4 regions of the Pelotomaculum schinkii genome follow, and region 1 is predicted to be linked to each of the others. Evidence: riboswitches for the same ligand, from Rfam matches in the RefSeq annotation. Region 1 holds a riboswitch; each other region holds the start of a gene.
What was found. Region 1 has a riboswitch for molybdenum cofactor ahead of Psch_RS11130 (hydrogenase small subunit). Riboswitches for the same ligand answer to the same signal wherever they lie in the genome.

Region 1 (3,662 bases):
GGCATGCCGTCATAACGCGGCGCTTTGAGCCAGGAATAGGCGTCTTTTTTGCCCGGCGCCGGTACGGTCGCGCCATCCCCGGGGTATTTGCCGGTCGATTTGTCGTCGTACCAGGAATATTTAACTTCCTCGGTAATCTTTTTAGGGTCCATGGGCGCGTACTGGCCTTTGGTGTAGATACCGCGCCTGAAAAGCTGTTGTTGTCCATCCGGGTCCAACTGGTCGGTTAACCGGAAAGCGCCGTAGGCCAGCAGGTTTTTGCAGCCTGCTCCGATGGTGAACCAATCGTCATATGCGCCTGCTACAGCCAGGACATCCGGGACATATACGTCGTTGATAAAGGAAGTTATTTCCACGAGGTAAGCCTTGAACTGAGTAATTTTCTCCGGCGTGACGGTTTCCGTTACCCCGCCTGCCGTGTAGGCGGTAACGTGCGGCATTTTGGCCCCGAATACGGCGCCCATTTCATGCGCCTTTTTGCGGATGTCCAAAGCCTGGATATAGTGCTCCACGGCTTTGTCGTTGATTTCCTTGGGCAGCCGGTAGTCACCCTCATACCGGGGGATGAAAGGGGCGGTATCCGGACCCTTAACGTAATCAAGGGCGGTCAGATGGTAAAAGTGCAGGATGTGTGACATCAGGTAGTTTGAGCCTTGAATCAAGTTGCGCAAAATCCTGCCGTTGGCAGGCGGGGTGACGTTAAAGGCGTCGTCCAGGCACAAGATGGAGGCGGTGCCGTGCGCGATGGGGCAGACGCCGCAGATCCGCTGGACCAGGTGGCAGGCGTCGCGGGGATCCCGCCCTCTGGCGATTATTTCCAGACCGCGGAATAGAGTGCCGCTCGACTTGGCGTCAATGACCCGGCCGTTTTCAATCTCTGCTTCAATTTTCAGGTGCCCTTCTATCCGGGTTACCGGATCAATAATAATACGTTGTACCACTGCTTCATTTCACCTCACTCAGCAAGTTTTCTGCTAGCTCTGTTCTTTTCCAAAAACTCTGTTTTCTGGGGATTCAAATAGGCTGCAGCAGCCGCTGTTTTGTTCGTTAAGGGATAAACGCCGTAAATTGGTGAGGACATATCGGGGAATGTCGGTTCCGAGCAGGCATAGCAAGGGGCGCCGGCCTTAACACACCAGTTGACGTTGTTGTTCCAGCCGCGGGTGGGGCAGTCGGACATAGCCACAAAGCCCTTGCAGCCCAACAGGGCCAGGCAGCCCTCATCTCCGATGAAACGCGCGAACCTGCCTGCGTCAAAATGTTCACGCCTTAAGCAGCTTTCATGTATTGGTTTCGGGAAAAACATCTTGGGCCGTCCATACCGGTCCAGTTCCGGGATCTCGCCGTATGTCAATATATATACCACGGTGCCCAGGAAATGGTCCGGCTGCATCGGGCACAGGGAGATATTGATCACCTTTTTTTCGTCAACGATCTTATTTACTCCCACGACTCCGGTGGGATTGGGGGCTGCGCCGGGAATACCTCCGTATGATGCGCACTGGCCGGCGGCAATCACGGCCTTGGCCGCTTTGCCCAGTACATTTACCGCGTGCAGCATGGTTATTTCCCGCCCGTCCTTTTCAGCGATGGTACAATAAACACCGTCGTTGTTAAGGGGGATGGCGCCTTCAACAACCAGTATAAACTGATCCTTGTATTTGGTGGCGGCTTCGTCCAGGATCTCAGCGATGAGGTGGCCGGACCCGGCAGAAATATTCGGGTGATATTTTAAGCTGATAATATCGAGAAGTACTTTTTCAATTGCGGGGTCAACGCTGTTTAACAAAGATACGGAACATCCGGTACAGCTGGCCCCCTGCAGCCAGATCACCGGCGGTTTGCCTTCGGCTGCCAGAGCCAGTGTTTTCTCAAGATCAGGTCCGACAATTGTGAGCAGGCTTGCCCCCACCGCAGAGCTCATACATAGCTTAATAAATTCACGCCTGGTTAAACTCAAGTCCTTATCCCTCCCTGTAAATGAATTAATAAAGTCCCGGTAAGTTATGTGTCTCTATGCACCCCCTTTAACCGGTTACTTGGAAACCAGTCTCATATTTGGCCGCATCTGAGCTGCCAAATTTAACGCATCGTTTCACGAAAGAGGACTCCTTATGGCTGGAACTCCAGTATCGATATTTTAAATGATTAAGAATCATTAAATGCCTCTAAAAGGAAAGGTAAAACTTTGTCCAATGTGAAAAGAACAAAGTTCTACCTTTGCTTACGAGATCTCCTTTCCACAATGGGAGGCCCAACAGTTTCCCGATGGACCCTAACGGCCAGCAAACCATACCAATTGCTTAGGTTGTACCTGGCTCGGAGAACATAATGATATTTTTCAAAAAACATTACTTATAACAAAGCTATATCATATCAATATCTTTAAAAGGAAAGGTAAAACTTTGTCCAATGTGAAAAGGACAAAGTTTTATCTTTGCTTAAGAGATCTCCTTTCCACAATGGGAGGCTCAACAGTTTCCCGGTGAACCCTAACGGCCGGTAAACCATACCAATTGCTTAGGTTATAACCTGGCTCGGAGAAATATAATGATAATTTTCCACTAAATATTTAAAATTCCTTCTAAATTACAATAATATAAAATATTTTTTATGTAAAAATTTTTAATATTTCCTTTTTGATAAGTTGGATCAAACGGTGGAGTGTATTTTGAAGGGTTGGTGACAGCTCAGTTTGGTAACCGATAACCTCAGGCTGGACGCCAAAAATTATAATGGGGGGAAGTGTATTCATTTTAGTTGCTCATAATAATACTTCGCTTAGATTAATATCCTGCAGGGAGATGAGCTGGCCTGTGGATTCAATAAGCAGCTCATCTCCGGGAACACGAAAAATAGCTCCTGGTTCCCCCCCTGCTGCTACGCAATATGGCGGAGAGGGTGGGATTCGAACCCACGAGACCGCTCATCACGGTCTACTCGATTTCGAGTTCTGTGGAGGGCCTTTCGGGCATTTTCAGCTGTTGACGGGAAGTGTTCAGTATTACCGACTTATGCTATTTCCTAACCCTAATATTTTCCCTCTAATTATGATTATCTCTATGTAATATCACCCATTACGGCAACTAATCGGCGGCTCAATGGCTCCTTTTTCCGCTATGCCCAATACGGGGAACCTGAAGGTATACTCCATTTCCAGAAAGTCATCTCCCTTCCTGTGAAAAAAGCTCCTAAAACGTCGGTACCCCCTCTTACACCGGAGGCCATGAAGCATTTATTATTAAAAATATTTTAGGTGATGTGAAAAAAGGCTGATTTCCACAATGAAGTTATGACAAAACAAAAACAGCGCCAACCGCTATGTTTCAAGTGGTTACGCTGTTTTTTTCTTTGTCTTTCCTGCAAAAGTCAGGCTGTTGCTTTAAGGATACCATAAAACATGATTAATTACTAAGGTTATTTAGGTCCGCTCGTTAGTCTTAAGCTAATAGTTATGCTTTTCTAATGTTAACTAAAAAAGATTTGTATTCCGGAACAACGACGTTAGCATCACCGATAAAAGGTGTTAAATCGTTCCCAATGCTTCCCTTGGATAATCCCATGTAGCCCCAGCTCCATGGCAAGGAAACAATTTCAATGGGACTGCCGTTTACAATTAAGGGTTTAACAATCGGTAAAACATTGGCCTTCATTTTTATTTC
Region 2 (3,662 bases), 500 kb from region 1:
ACGATAAGTTCCGTCGGGTTTACGCATAGCGTTCATCAGCTGCTCAGCGGCGTGGATGGTAGCATTTCCGATCATATAATGGGAACGGCTTCCCGCAGAGGGACCGTGCATAGGAGCCAAAGCCGTATCATTCATGCACAGCTTAATCTGATCCGGACGCAATCCAAGCGGCCTCAGGGCTTCATAGGTATGAACAACTGCGCCGGCATCCGCGCCTTGTCCCTGATCCTGCCAATTGTTATAATGCGTCACAGTACCATCCGGATTTAACCCAAGAATAATTTCCGTATGGTCGTTTGGCGCGCTGGTTACATTGTATTCGCCGCAGGCGATACCAACGCCGCGTTTTCTCTCAGGCGTAGACTCTCTCTTTGCTCTTTCCAGAGCTTCTTTATAATATGGACGCAGCCTGTCCAGTATTTGGGGCATCGGGTAAACGGAGAACTTGTTGCCGTTTATGCTCTCGTCGCCTTCACGATAGACATTGATATACCGGAACTCCAACGGATCCATTCCGATTTTCTCCGCCATCATATCCATGAGCTGTTCCGAGCAGGTGTAGCACTGCGGCGAACCAAAACCTTTATAAGCTGTAGAAACCGCATTGTTGGATATAACAGTTTTGCAAAGACCAATCGCATTGGGGATTTTATACGGAGCGCCCACGAAACGAAGTCCTTTCTGGGCGATCACGTCTGCAGATTCGGTATAGGCCCCTTCATCATAAGCAATTTCATATTCCAAGGCCGTAATCTTCCCTTTCTCGTCGCATGCCAGCCTCGCGTTTGAGAAAGAAGGAGCGCGTTTCCCTGTAATATGCTGATGTTCTTCATAACTCAAGGTAATAGTAACCGGCTTTCCGGTTGCCAGGGTAGCAACCGATACTATGCCCGGCATATAAGGGGATAGCGAATATCCGAAACTTGCGCCGGTCGGGTTTTCAATAATCCTGATTTTTTCGGCGGGATGACCAACACCAGGAGCTAATGTAAATATATTAATGTGCAGGAAAAGACTCTTGCAATGGATGGTAAGAACCCCGTCAGCATCAACATACGCCTGGTCGGTATCCGGTTCGAGAACCAGATGTGGCTGGCGTTGGGAATAGAAGCTGCCTTCAACAACATAAGGGGTTTTTTCAATGATCTTCCTGGTATCCTGTCCCTTAATTAAAGGAGCTTCAATATAAATATTGGGGTATTCTTTGTTTACCTGCGGCGCGTCAGCAGCCATTGTTTCCAGAATATTTAAGTATTCAGGCAGCTGCTCCAGTTCAAACTTAACCTTTTTTGCTGCTGCGCGCGCTTCAGCTCTGGTCCTGGCGGCCACTACAGCAATAACATCACCACGGTGATAGATCATATCCTCAGCCAGGATCGGGCGATCAAAACCGTCCGCTTTGGCGAGTATATGGCCACAGGGCCACATAATACGGTTGTTCCCCTTCACATCTTTATGGGTAATAACCTTCTCAACGCCCGGCATCTTTTCCGCTTCCGAAGTATCTATAGAAAGCAGCCTGGCATGGGAAACCCCGGGAAGGACTACAGCCAGGTGCAGGGCGTCAGGCATTTTCATGCCGATATCGTCGCCGTAATCGCAGGTTCCGGTTACTTTAGCCAGGGCAGCCGGTCTGGGATATCCCGTACCGTATATTCTCCCGTCTGCCGGTATTTTGTAATTAAGGTCCTCCATGGTCATTTCACCGCGCATCACCTTGGCGGCCGCCATGACCGCATCGACCAGCGGCTTATAGCCGGTGCAACGGCAAGCATTGTGGTTCTTCCGGAACCATTCGCGAACTTCCTGCCTTGTGGGATTGAGATTGGTATCAAGCAACGCTTTTGCAGAAACAATAAATCCGGGCGAGCAGAACCCGCACTGCACTCCACCATGTATGATCCATGCCAACTGCAGAGGATGCAGATTTGTCGGGGCGCCTATCCCTTCAATGGTTGTAATCTTGCTGCCGTCTTTAATGTTTTTCATTTTTTTAACGCAGGAGCGAACAACTGCGCCATCCAGTATGACGGAACAGATGCCGCACTGTCCAACGCGGCAGCCCACCTTCGTACCGGTAAGGCCAAGACGTCTTATAACGTCGGCAAGAGTATCTGTCTCGGGATCGCAAACCAACATACGTTCGGAGCCGTTAATATACAGCATCATCTTCTTTGTTGCCATTGTTTTCCACCCTTCATGCTTATCACCATAGATAATTCTGTACTCCTTTCCACACTGGAGGGCATGCCGGTTTCCCCGCACACCTGACGTCCTGGCAGTCGTAGCATAGCATTAGCCCGCCAAGATCGGAGCTATAAAATTAGAATCAGACCCACTGCATCGCCAATGTCAAACGCCAAAATTATAACCCGGCCTATAAGAAATAGATGGGGAATGTTTCACTATCACCTCCTCGCCCGGCTCTATAAAGAGCAAGTTGCATGCCAGTAAAAGCTTTTTATGAAAAATGAATATCTTCAATCCAGGATAGAGCCTATTTTTTTGACTAAATTAATTCTTCGAAAATTACATCCTGGTTTTTTACTTATAAAAAGGCTACTTTTTATTTTTGAGTTATCTAACCGAGGTATAAATCTTTTTTACACTGTAAGAAAAATTTATACATCTTCGAATATTATCAGCTTTCCAAGTCAACGACCTGCTCCCCAATGGCAATCTCCAGAGCAGCTTTGGGAAGCAAAGATTTCTTTTTAAGGGATTGGAACTAATATTCGGGAAGCTCTTTGTATTAATACTTTTTGCAATTATTACACAATAGAGTATACTTATATAAGGTAGAAGGAGAAACAGAAAATAAATAATAGAATTTCTTACAAGAATAGGTAATATAGACGTTGCCAAGGTATAATCTTTTAATTATTACAATATAAGGATGACGCAGAAACTCCTTACATGTATTTTTGGACTAATCCGTGAACTAACCTTCCAGTATATTGACATATTTTACAAGGATGTGAAAGTATGGAAGCTGAAAGTTCTATAAGTCTGCATAATTGTTTTAATGAATTAATGAAAAAGACAGATATGGTTATTGATGATCTAACATTGCCCAAGCTCTACAAAATAGAATATGAATGGGAAAAGTTTATTCATGGCAAACCAATAAATAAAGATATAGTTCCCAAGCTAATTTATGAATCCTGGCAGAGAAGTGTGGAATATGGGGTTAATCCTAACCTAAACAACAGAAAAATTTTATCTCCAGAAGAGATAAAAAAACAAATATCAGATAGTAAGGGCATGATCGATAGATTTGGCAATATTGTTTTGGCCTTACAAAGAATGGCCAGAAAAAAAGGTTTGAATATACAACTTTTCGATAACCAAGCCAGGAATGTCCAAGTGCTTGCTTCAAGTTATTTGCATCAAGGGTTAGAACTTCGGGATATGTTTCCCGTTCCAGCCAGCTCATCTGAGATGGATATTGGAACTACTGCAATTAGTATAGCTTTACGTGAAAATAAATCTGTGCAGGTGCTAGGACCTGAACATTTCAATAAATATCTTCATGATACTTATTGTTCGGCAGCTCCTGTCCATAACAGCAGTGGAAAGGTAATCGGCGCTTTAAATATTGCCAGTTACAGTTATAAACAAAACAAAATAGATACTTTAGTCTTGGTAACATTTTTAGCAAG
Region 3 (3,662 bases), on a different contig from region 1:
GGCCCTGATCATCAAAAGTATACGATTCTTGCCTATAACTGCGGATCGGAATACGCAATTATTGATCCCGCTATATTGACCAAGTTACCTGCTCAATTGACAGCATCTACGGGAATGGACGCCTTCACCCACGCTATAGAATCCTATACTTCAACACTTGCGAATGATCTGACTGATCTGATCTGTGAAATGAATATTGCTACTATTGCGAAGTATTTGCCGATATGCGTTCATGATCCGGGCAATTTAAAAGCAAGAAGCAAGATGAGTATAGCAGCAGCAATGGCAGGCTGGATGTTAGCTTACCCTCACGCTAACACCGGACACTCAGTCGGACAAACACTAGGCGGATTCTTTGATGTGCCTCACGGACACTCTGTTGCATATGCAGAACCTTGGACAATGGAATATAATGCGGAAGTAGTGCCTGAAAAGATCAAGTATGTAGCTGAATGTTTGGGAGTAAGGTTTACAGGTAAGGAAACATCGAAAGAAATCGGTGCGAAAGCAAGAGACGCTTTCATTGATTTCAGAGACAACACGTTAGGGTTAAAACCTGCCACTGAGTTCCCTTACGATGAAAGCAAGTTCGAGGAAGCTGCAAAGGTAATTGAAGCGGATATATTCCAGCTTTTCCAGCCCAGAAAGATTACTGCTGCTGAAGCGCTTGGGATTTTAAAGAATATTTACAAAAAATAAAAGTTCTATCCGTAAAAAGCAGTTGGTCTTTAGCGGTTAATTGGGGTGGCACAGGTTTGCAAAACCACCATCGTCAATATGCAACCCTGTACCACCCGCTGACCGTACATCCTTACAGTGCATATATGGCGATTATGATGAGCATAAATTTAAATAACTAAATCTCATGCTTTGCAGAAAAGCCGCTAAAGAGCTATAACAAAATTTTGTGGTTTTTCCTGAGTGTACAGGTAATTAAAAAATGATACACCCTGTATACCCTGGAGGCAGTACATCCCTGGTTTGTATGGTGTGTAGGAGAACGTTATTTGTCTAATTGTCTTAATGTTTAAAATAGTTAGGAGGTTATTTGGATGTCTGATAATTATGCAACTGCCAATCCGGCGGGTTTAATCGTAATGGTTTTTTACCTGTGCGCCCTTCTACCAGTACTAATTGGCATTGCTCCGGCTTCAGCCCTCATCATACTTGTGCCGCTGGGTTTGGTAGGCAGTATCGTGCAGTTTATTGCCGGAGCCATTGAACTCAAGCGCGGTGATGTCGTCAACGGCAACATAACTTTAGCCTTCAGCGCCTTTATGTTCTATGGAGCCATCTCCTTTATGTTTAAGTTCTTAAACGTTGGACCACAGGATACCTCCTTAGTAGACGGCTGGGTGTTTTTGAGCATGGGCATCATTTTGCTGGGTCTAATTGGACTTCCCATGAGAGCAGGCTTTGTCCCCGGACTTTTCTTTGTCATTACAGTCATCTTCTTCGGACTCATGGGCTTTGGCAACCTTCTCGGCATGCCGGTTTTAACTAAAGTAGCCGGTTGGGTTGAGATTATTGCCGTTATTTCATTAATTTGGATTATCATTGCAACCATAATCAATACCGCTTATGGCAAAGAAGTCGTTTCCCTCGGGCCGCCCTGGATTAAGACCGTGCCCGCAAAAGAAGGAGTATCTGCATAAAAGCATATTTAAGTGAACAATTATTTCCGAGTTAAACAGCCTACAGCAATTGCCATGGTTGTTAACCGCTAGGTATAAATGGAAACGTTTGTGCCTCCCTTCTTGGAAAGGAAATATTGATTTCATCAAACATGATTTCAGATGGAATTTTTAAAAAGGAGGTACTGCGATTTCAATGGCTGATAAATTTATCAGAGTAAAAATGGATTCAAAGACAGTCGTTTATGAAGAAAGAAAAGACCTGGAGTTGTATGGCGGCCGCGGTCTTATTGATAAGATTCTAACCGACGAAGTAGACCCCACCTGTGACGCATTGGGCACCGGCAACAAACTTATAGTATGCGTAGGGCTTTTAAACGGCACGGCTGCCCCGGCCAGTGGCAGGATCTCAGTCGGCTGCAAAAGTCCGCTGACAGGAGGGGCTAAAGAAGCCAATGCCGGCGGCACCGCAGGCGCGGCCTTTGCCAGATTGGCGCTTAAATGCATTATTATTGAAAACGCACCCGCTGGAGATGCCTGGTATATTTTAAAAGTGAACAAAGACGGCGCGGTATTGCTGCCGGGCGATAAATATGTGGGTTTGGGCACCTATGCCACAGCTGAAAGGTTAATGCAAGATTATGGTAACAAGGTAAGTGTTATGGCCATAGGCCCAGCCGGCGAAAGAGGCTATAAAATGGCTTCAGTCCAGGTAAGCGATCCCAGCGGCCATACCGCCCGCGCCGCCGGCCGGGGTGGTGTCGGAGCGGTCATGGGTTCCAAGAGGATCAAGGCCATCGTCTTGGATACGGAAGGCGCTAAACTTGAGGCCGAGTATGCCGACAAAGAAAAGTTCATGGAAGCTAATCGGAAATTCGTTGAAGGTATTAAAGGACATCCCATTTCCGGAGGCGGTTATCCAGCCATGGGCACAGCAGCCGGAGTCATGGGTGTCAACGCTCTGGGCGCCCTGCCGACGAAAAACTTCAGCGACGGCAGATGGGATCAAGCAGAAAACATCAGCGGCGAAACCCTGGCTAAAAACTGCAGTGAAAGAGGCGGCCGGACCGGTCACGCCTGCCAGCCCGGCTGCATCATCCATTGCTCCAATGTTTACCACGGCCCGGACGGCAAATACCTTACCTCAGGCCTGGAATACGAGACCATCGGTCTGGTTGGTTCTAACTGTTTAATATCCAACCTGGACACGGTTGCCAAGATTGACCGCATGTGCGACGACATTGGTATTGATACCATGGATACGGGTGCAGCCATAGCTGTTGCGATGGAGTCTGGGAAAATCGCCTGGGGCGATGATGAAGCAGCAATTAAGCTGGTCCAGGAAATAGCGGACGGCACAGAATTCGGCAATATCATCGGCAACGGCGCGCTGGCTGTTGGTAAGCGCCTCGGTGTAAAGAGAATTCCGGTTTCCAAAGGGCAAAGCTTTGCCGCCTATGATCCAAGGAGCTTAAAAGGAACAGGAGTCACTTATGCCACTGCTCAGCAGGGAGCCGACCATACCTGCGGCAACTCGCTTGGTACCGTTGAACAAGTTAATCCATACGATAAGGCAGGCCAGGTTGAATTATCAACCATGCTGCAGGTAGCTTTTTGCATGAATGATTGCACGGGTATGTGTCTGTTTAATACTTTCTGCACCACAGAAGAACCGTACCTGCTGGCGCTAGTTAATATGTTCGCAGGCAAATTCGGTGGTGAATGGACTGTCGATAGATTGATGGGCCTGGGCGTCGAAGCGATAGCGCTGGAGAAAAAATTCAATGAGGCAGCTGGTGTGCCCAAAGTCGATGTCCCTGAATTCATTAGGACTGAAGTTCTTCCGTCAAGCGGCGCCGTGTTTGACATTACGGATGAAGAATTAAGTCAAGCGATACCTTTCTAAGCAATTAGCATCCAATCAACAAGTTAACATTATTAATCTACAGGTGTAAACATCAAAGGGTGAGGTCATTGACCGTCGCCCTTGATGTGTGCATTGAATGAATTGCAGGGAGGAGAATGAAT
Region 4 (3,662 bases), on a different contig from region 1:
TGAAATCGGGGAAATATGTCTCATCTATCAAGTTAGACATGGCATAGTTCTGGAAAAGCTTTATCCGCTCATTCATGCTATCTTTCATAGCAATTTTTTCAATAATGGATGAATTAACAAAAACATCTTCCAGTTTTAATACGTTGTTTTTTAGATCACCCAAGCGGGCCTTGATATTTTTTATGCCTACCACAGAATAGGGCTTAAAACCAAAATAAGTCGTATTTGGCTCAAGCATGATTTTCGCCCATCCTTCATGTATGCCCCATATCAATGCAGCTGGATTGTTGGGGTTGCACTTAAAGATTATATTCACACAAGCATCCGGTACGATACCGATAAAATCATCCTGTGTATCCCTCGTAGTAAACTGATAGTATACGGCATTATTTTTTATGCAGATAGGATTCCAATTTACTAATTTTTCCCGGTAATTATACATAGCGGAACTAAGCCAAGGCTGGTGGGGCGGCGGTATCGCGCGTAATTGGGCGTTAATATTTTTATACTCCATAGAATCAACAACCCTCCTGTCCATCAATTACCCCTGGCAAGGGCTTTCTTTGGTGTTTCCTGTCCATCAGCCAACTGCCTGCATCTTAGTTTTTGTTGCGGTTGTCCCGGATAATTCGCTTTGCCGGTTTCCAGAGTTCCGGTGATGTATCTATTTGAACTGGCGCCAAGATTAAATTTCCCTTCTTGATGTTTCTGGAAAGCACAGGAACAGAAAATAGCGCTTTTTCAACCAATCCCGGTATTTCTTCAGCAGCCCAGGCGGCTGCCAGTACTCTGACAGCCAATCTGTCCCTGCCGTTTTCCGGCAGTAAAGATGCCTCAAAGTCCACAACACCGTTTACTGCAAAAAGGACCTCGTCCAGTATGGACAAACTAAGCAGCTCGCCCCCCGTTAAGGTGATTCTGCCCTGAACCCGGTCCCGCACGCAAGACATACGCTTCAGCACCGTACCGCAGGGGCAGGGTTCGGGCATAAACCGGGCAATATCTCCGGTACGGTAACGGATCAGGGGCATACCCCGGCGGGTTAGCGTTGTGAAAACCACTTCCCCTTCTTCCCCTTCCGGTAAAACTTCGCCGGTCAAGGGATTGATTATTTCAAAAAGCAAATCCGCCTCCCGCAGGTGATAGCCTGCCCGCGCTTCACACTCGACGCCGCCCCCCAGGCCCATTTCAGTCATGCCATAATGGTTGAAAACACGGCAGCCCCATGTTTCCTCCAAAAACCTTACAATCGCGCCGGGAACGTGGTCCGTACTCAGCAGCAGGCTTTTCAACCTGATCTGGTGTTTTCTTTTGTCAGACTGCCGGCAGCGGGCGAGTGCCAATACTTGAGTCGGAATCCCGACTAGGGAGTCAACCTGTTCCACGGCCATAATCTCCAAGACAGCCTCCGGGTCCCGGACCACCCCGTAGGGAACGGGTTTCACCTGCATGCGGCGCAAACCATCAGCCAGCAGGTCACCCACACTGCCGGGCGAGTATCCGGGCAGCAGGATTAACACCTTGTCGCCCGGCTGAACCAGGGTGGACATACCATGCTGAAAAAAGTCCCTGGTCAGTTCCTGATCCGCGGCTGTAAAATATATTCTCTTGGGCAGGCCGGTGGTGCCGGAAGTGTCCAGGGTTACCACCCGGTTAATCTGATCCTGTGAAACACAAAGCAGTTGCAGCGGGTTTTGTCTGATATCCGCAGGAGTAGTAAAAGGTAATCCGCCAAGATCCTTTAAGGACTGGAATTTATCTATGCCGCACCGCGCCAAACGGCGCCGGTAAAAGGGGCTCTTGTCGCGAGCGAGGGTCAGAGTCTCCCTTAGTTGCTGAATTTGATAAGTCTCTATGATGGAGCGGGTTAACTTGCCCAAACTGCCATTGTGCCCTTCTATCTTCGCGAGTATCCAGCTTTCCAGAGGTGTTTTTTTGTACAATTTGCCGACCGCCTCTACAAGGTCATATTGTGATGCATGCCATGGCATCTTTTTTATAGACGTCCAGTTCAAAGGACATCTATAATAAAAATGCAGTTACCCCTGTAGGAAACTGCATTACTAAAAAGGATATATCTATATTATTATATAGAATATATACTTATAAGTATTTCCTTTCCAACAGGAGGCGCAAATGTTTCCAGCTACACCCTAACGGTTAACAACCATGGCAATCGCTGTAGGTTGGTTAACTCGGAAATAAATATTCATTATTTAAATAAATGAAAAATCCTTTTGCTATTTATATTTTACACACTAGCAAAGTATATGCCAATAAACGGACTCACTCCCACAATCCCAAAACATATCTACTTTTTGATGAATTTTTATAGACCCGTCCCTGACTGGTTAACAGTACAGGATATTTTTTGTGTCTAATTTTTGTACATATTTTTGAGGTTTTTAATTATTGAACAGCAACACAATAAATCCCAATTTTTTTAAAGCAGTTCAAAGCAATACTTCTTCAATCAACAAAAATGCATTTTTTATCTGGAATCGGCAGCATCAATCAAATGTATGAAAAGGGCTTACTTCCCTCATCCGGGAGGTAAGCCCTTCTCGTGGCAATCTAGCCAATTTTATGTTTACTAAAAAGCATTTTCAGTTTCTTACTACTATTAATTTTATTATATAATGTTGTCCTGCTAATTCCTAAACGCTCAGCAGTCTTACTTAGATTGCCGTTTTCCTCACTTAATAGCAGCTCAATAACTATTTCCTCACTCATTTTCATTAAATTATTGGATCCATTTTTTGTGTTTTCGATTACCCTTATTTTATTCTTCAGAGTCTTGTAATTATAGGCTTTAACTATTTTCTCAGGAAGATCACAGAGAGATATTTTTGTCCTGCCACTTAATAAAACTATAGCTCTTTCAATTACATTCCTTAATTCCCGTATATTGCCACGCCAGGAATAGCAGGTAAGCGCCTCAAAAAACTCGTTATCAATTTCTTTCACATGCAAATTGTATTCTTTACTAAATATATCAATGAAATGTTTTGCCAATATGGGGATGTCGTCATCTCTTTCGCGCAAAGACGGTAATTTTAGTGTAATTATGCCGATTCGGTAATACAAATCCTCTCGAAAATTACCCTCATCAGCTTCCTGCAACAAATCTTTTTTTGTTCCCGAGATAAGCCTAATATCTATAGGTATCTCTTTAATCCCACCAATTCTACATATTTTATTAGTGGAAAGAACACGCAATAATTTAATCTGAATATTTAGAGGCATACTTTCAATTTCATCAAGAAACAGGGTTCCGCCGCAGGCTACCTCCAACTTGCCTGGCTTGCCATTTTTAGAAGCTCCGGTAAAAGCGCCGGACTCATAACCAAATAATTCACTTTCCACCAAATCATGCGGTAAAGCGCCACAATTAATTGCAACAAAAGGGTTAATTTTTCTTGGACTCTCATTATGAATAGCCTGAGCAAACAACTCTTTGCCAGTACCACTTTCCCCAAATATTAAAACTGGTGAAGAAGATTTTGCAACTATTTTAGCCTGGTTTTTTACATCTATTAGATTATGACTTTTTCCAATGATGTCATTAAATGTATAATCAGCCTCATTTCCCTGCAGGGTATTATTAGCATTTTTCGCATTTTCTATAAAAATTATTTTCTCTTCGTTACTGGTATGGTTAA

Region 2: linked by a shared signal. The riboswitch ahead of Psch_RS13535 (molybdopterin-dependent aldehyde oxidoreductase) and the one ahead of Psch_RS11130 (hydrogenase small subunit) in region 1 are both predicted to bind molybdenum cofactor.
Region 3: linked by a shared signal. The riboswitch ahead of Psch_RS10505 (aldehyde ferredoxin oxidoreductase C-terminal domain-containing protein) and the one ahead of Psch_RS11130 (hydrogenase small subunit) in region 1 are both predicted to bind molybdenum cofactor.
Region 4: linked by a shared signal. The riboswitch ahead of Psch_RS10490 (DVU_1553 family AMP-dependent CoA ligase) and the one ahead of Psch_RS11130 (hydrogenase small subunit) in region 1 are both predicted to bind molybdenum cofactor.

Annotation. Positions count from the first base shown of each region.
Region 1 is NZ_QFGA01000002.1:29,847-33,508, reverse strand. It holds gene Psch_RS11135 (nickel-dependent hydrogenase large subunit) at 1-941, opposite strand, end outside; gene Psch_RS11130 (hydrogenase small subunit) at 956-1,960, opposite strand; molybdenum cofactor riboswitch at 2,218-2,337, opposite strand; molybdenum cofactor riboswitch at 2,435-2,555, opposite strand; gene fdnG (formate dehydrogenase-N subunit alpha) at 3,453-3,662, opposite strand, start outside.
Region 2 is NZ_QFGA01000002.1:525,581-529,242, forward strand. It holds gene Psch_RS13535 (molybdopterin-dependent aldehyde oxidoreductase) at 1-2,184, opposite strand, end outside; molybdenum cofactor riboswitch at 2,211-2,327, opposite strand; gene Psch_RS13540 (sigma-54 interaction domain-containing protein) at 2,986-3,662, shown strand, end outside.
Region 3 is NZ_QFGA01000001.1:2,261,160-2,264,821, reverse strand. It holds gene Psch_RS10515 (iron-containing alcohol dehydrogenase) at 1-699, shown strand, start outside; gene Psch_RS10510 (acetate uptake transporter family protein) at 1,053-1,655, shown strand; molybdenum cofactor riboswitch at 1,668-1,784, shown strand; gene Psch_RS10505 (aldehyde ferredoxin oxidoreductase C-terminal domain-containing protein) at 1,831-3,540, shown strand.
Region 4 is NZ_QFGA01000001.1:2,255,754-2,259,415, forward strand. It holds gene Psch_RS10485 (helix-turn-helix transcriptional regulator) at 1-514, opposite strand, end outside; gene Psch_RS10490 (DVU_1553 family AMP-dependent CoA ligase) at 600-1,943, opposite strand; molybdenum cofactor riboswitch at 2,098-2,213, opposite strand; gene Psch_RS10495 (sigma-54 interaction domain-containing protein) at 2,575-3,662, opposite strand, start outside.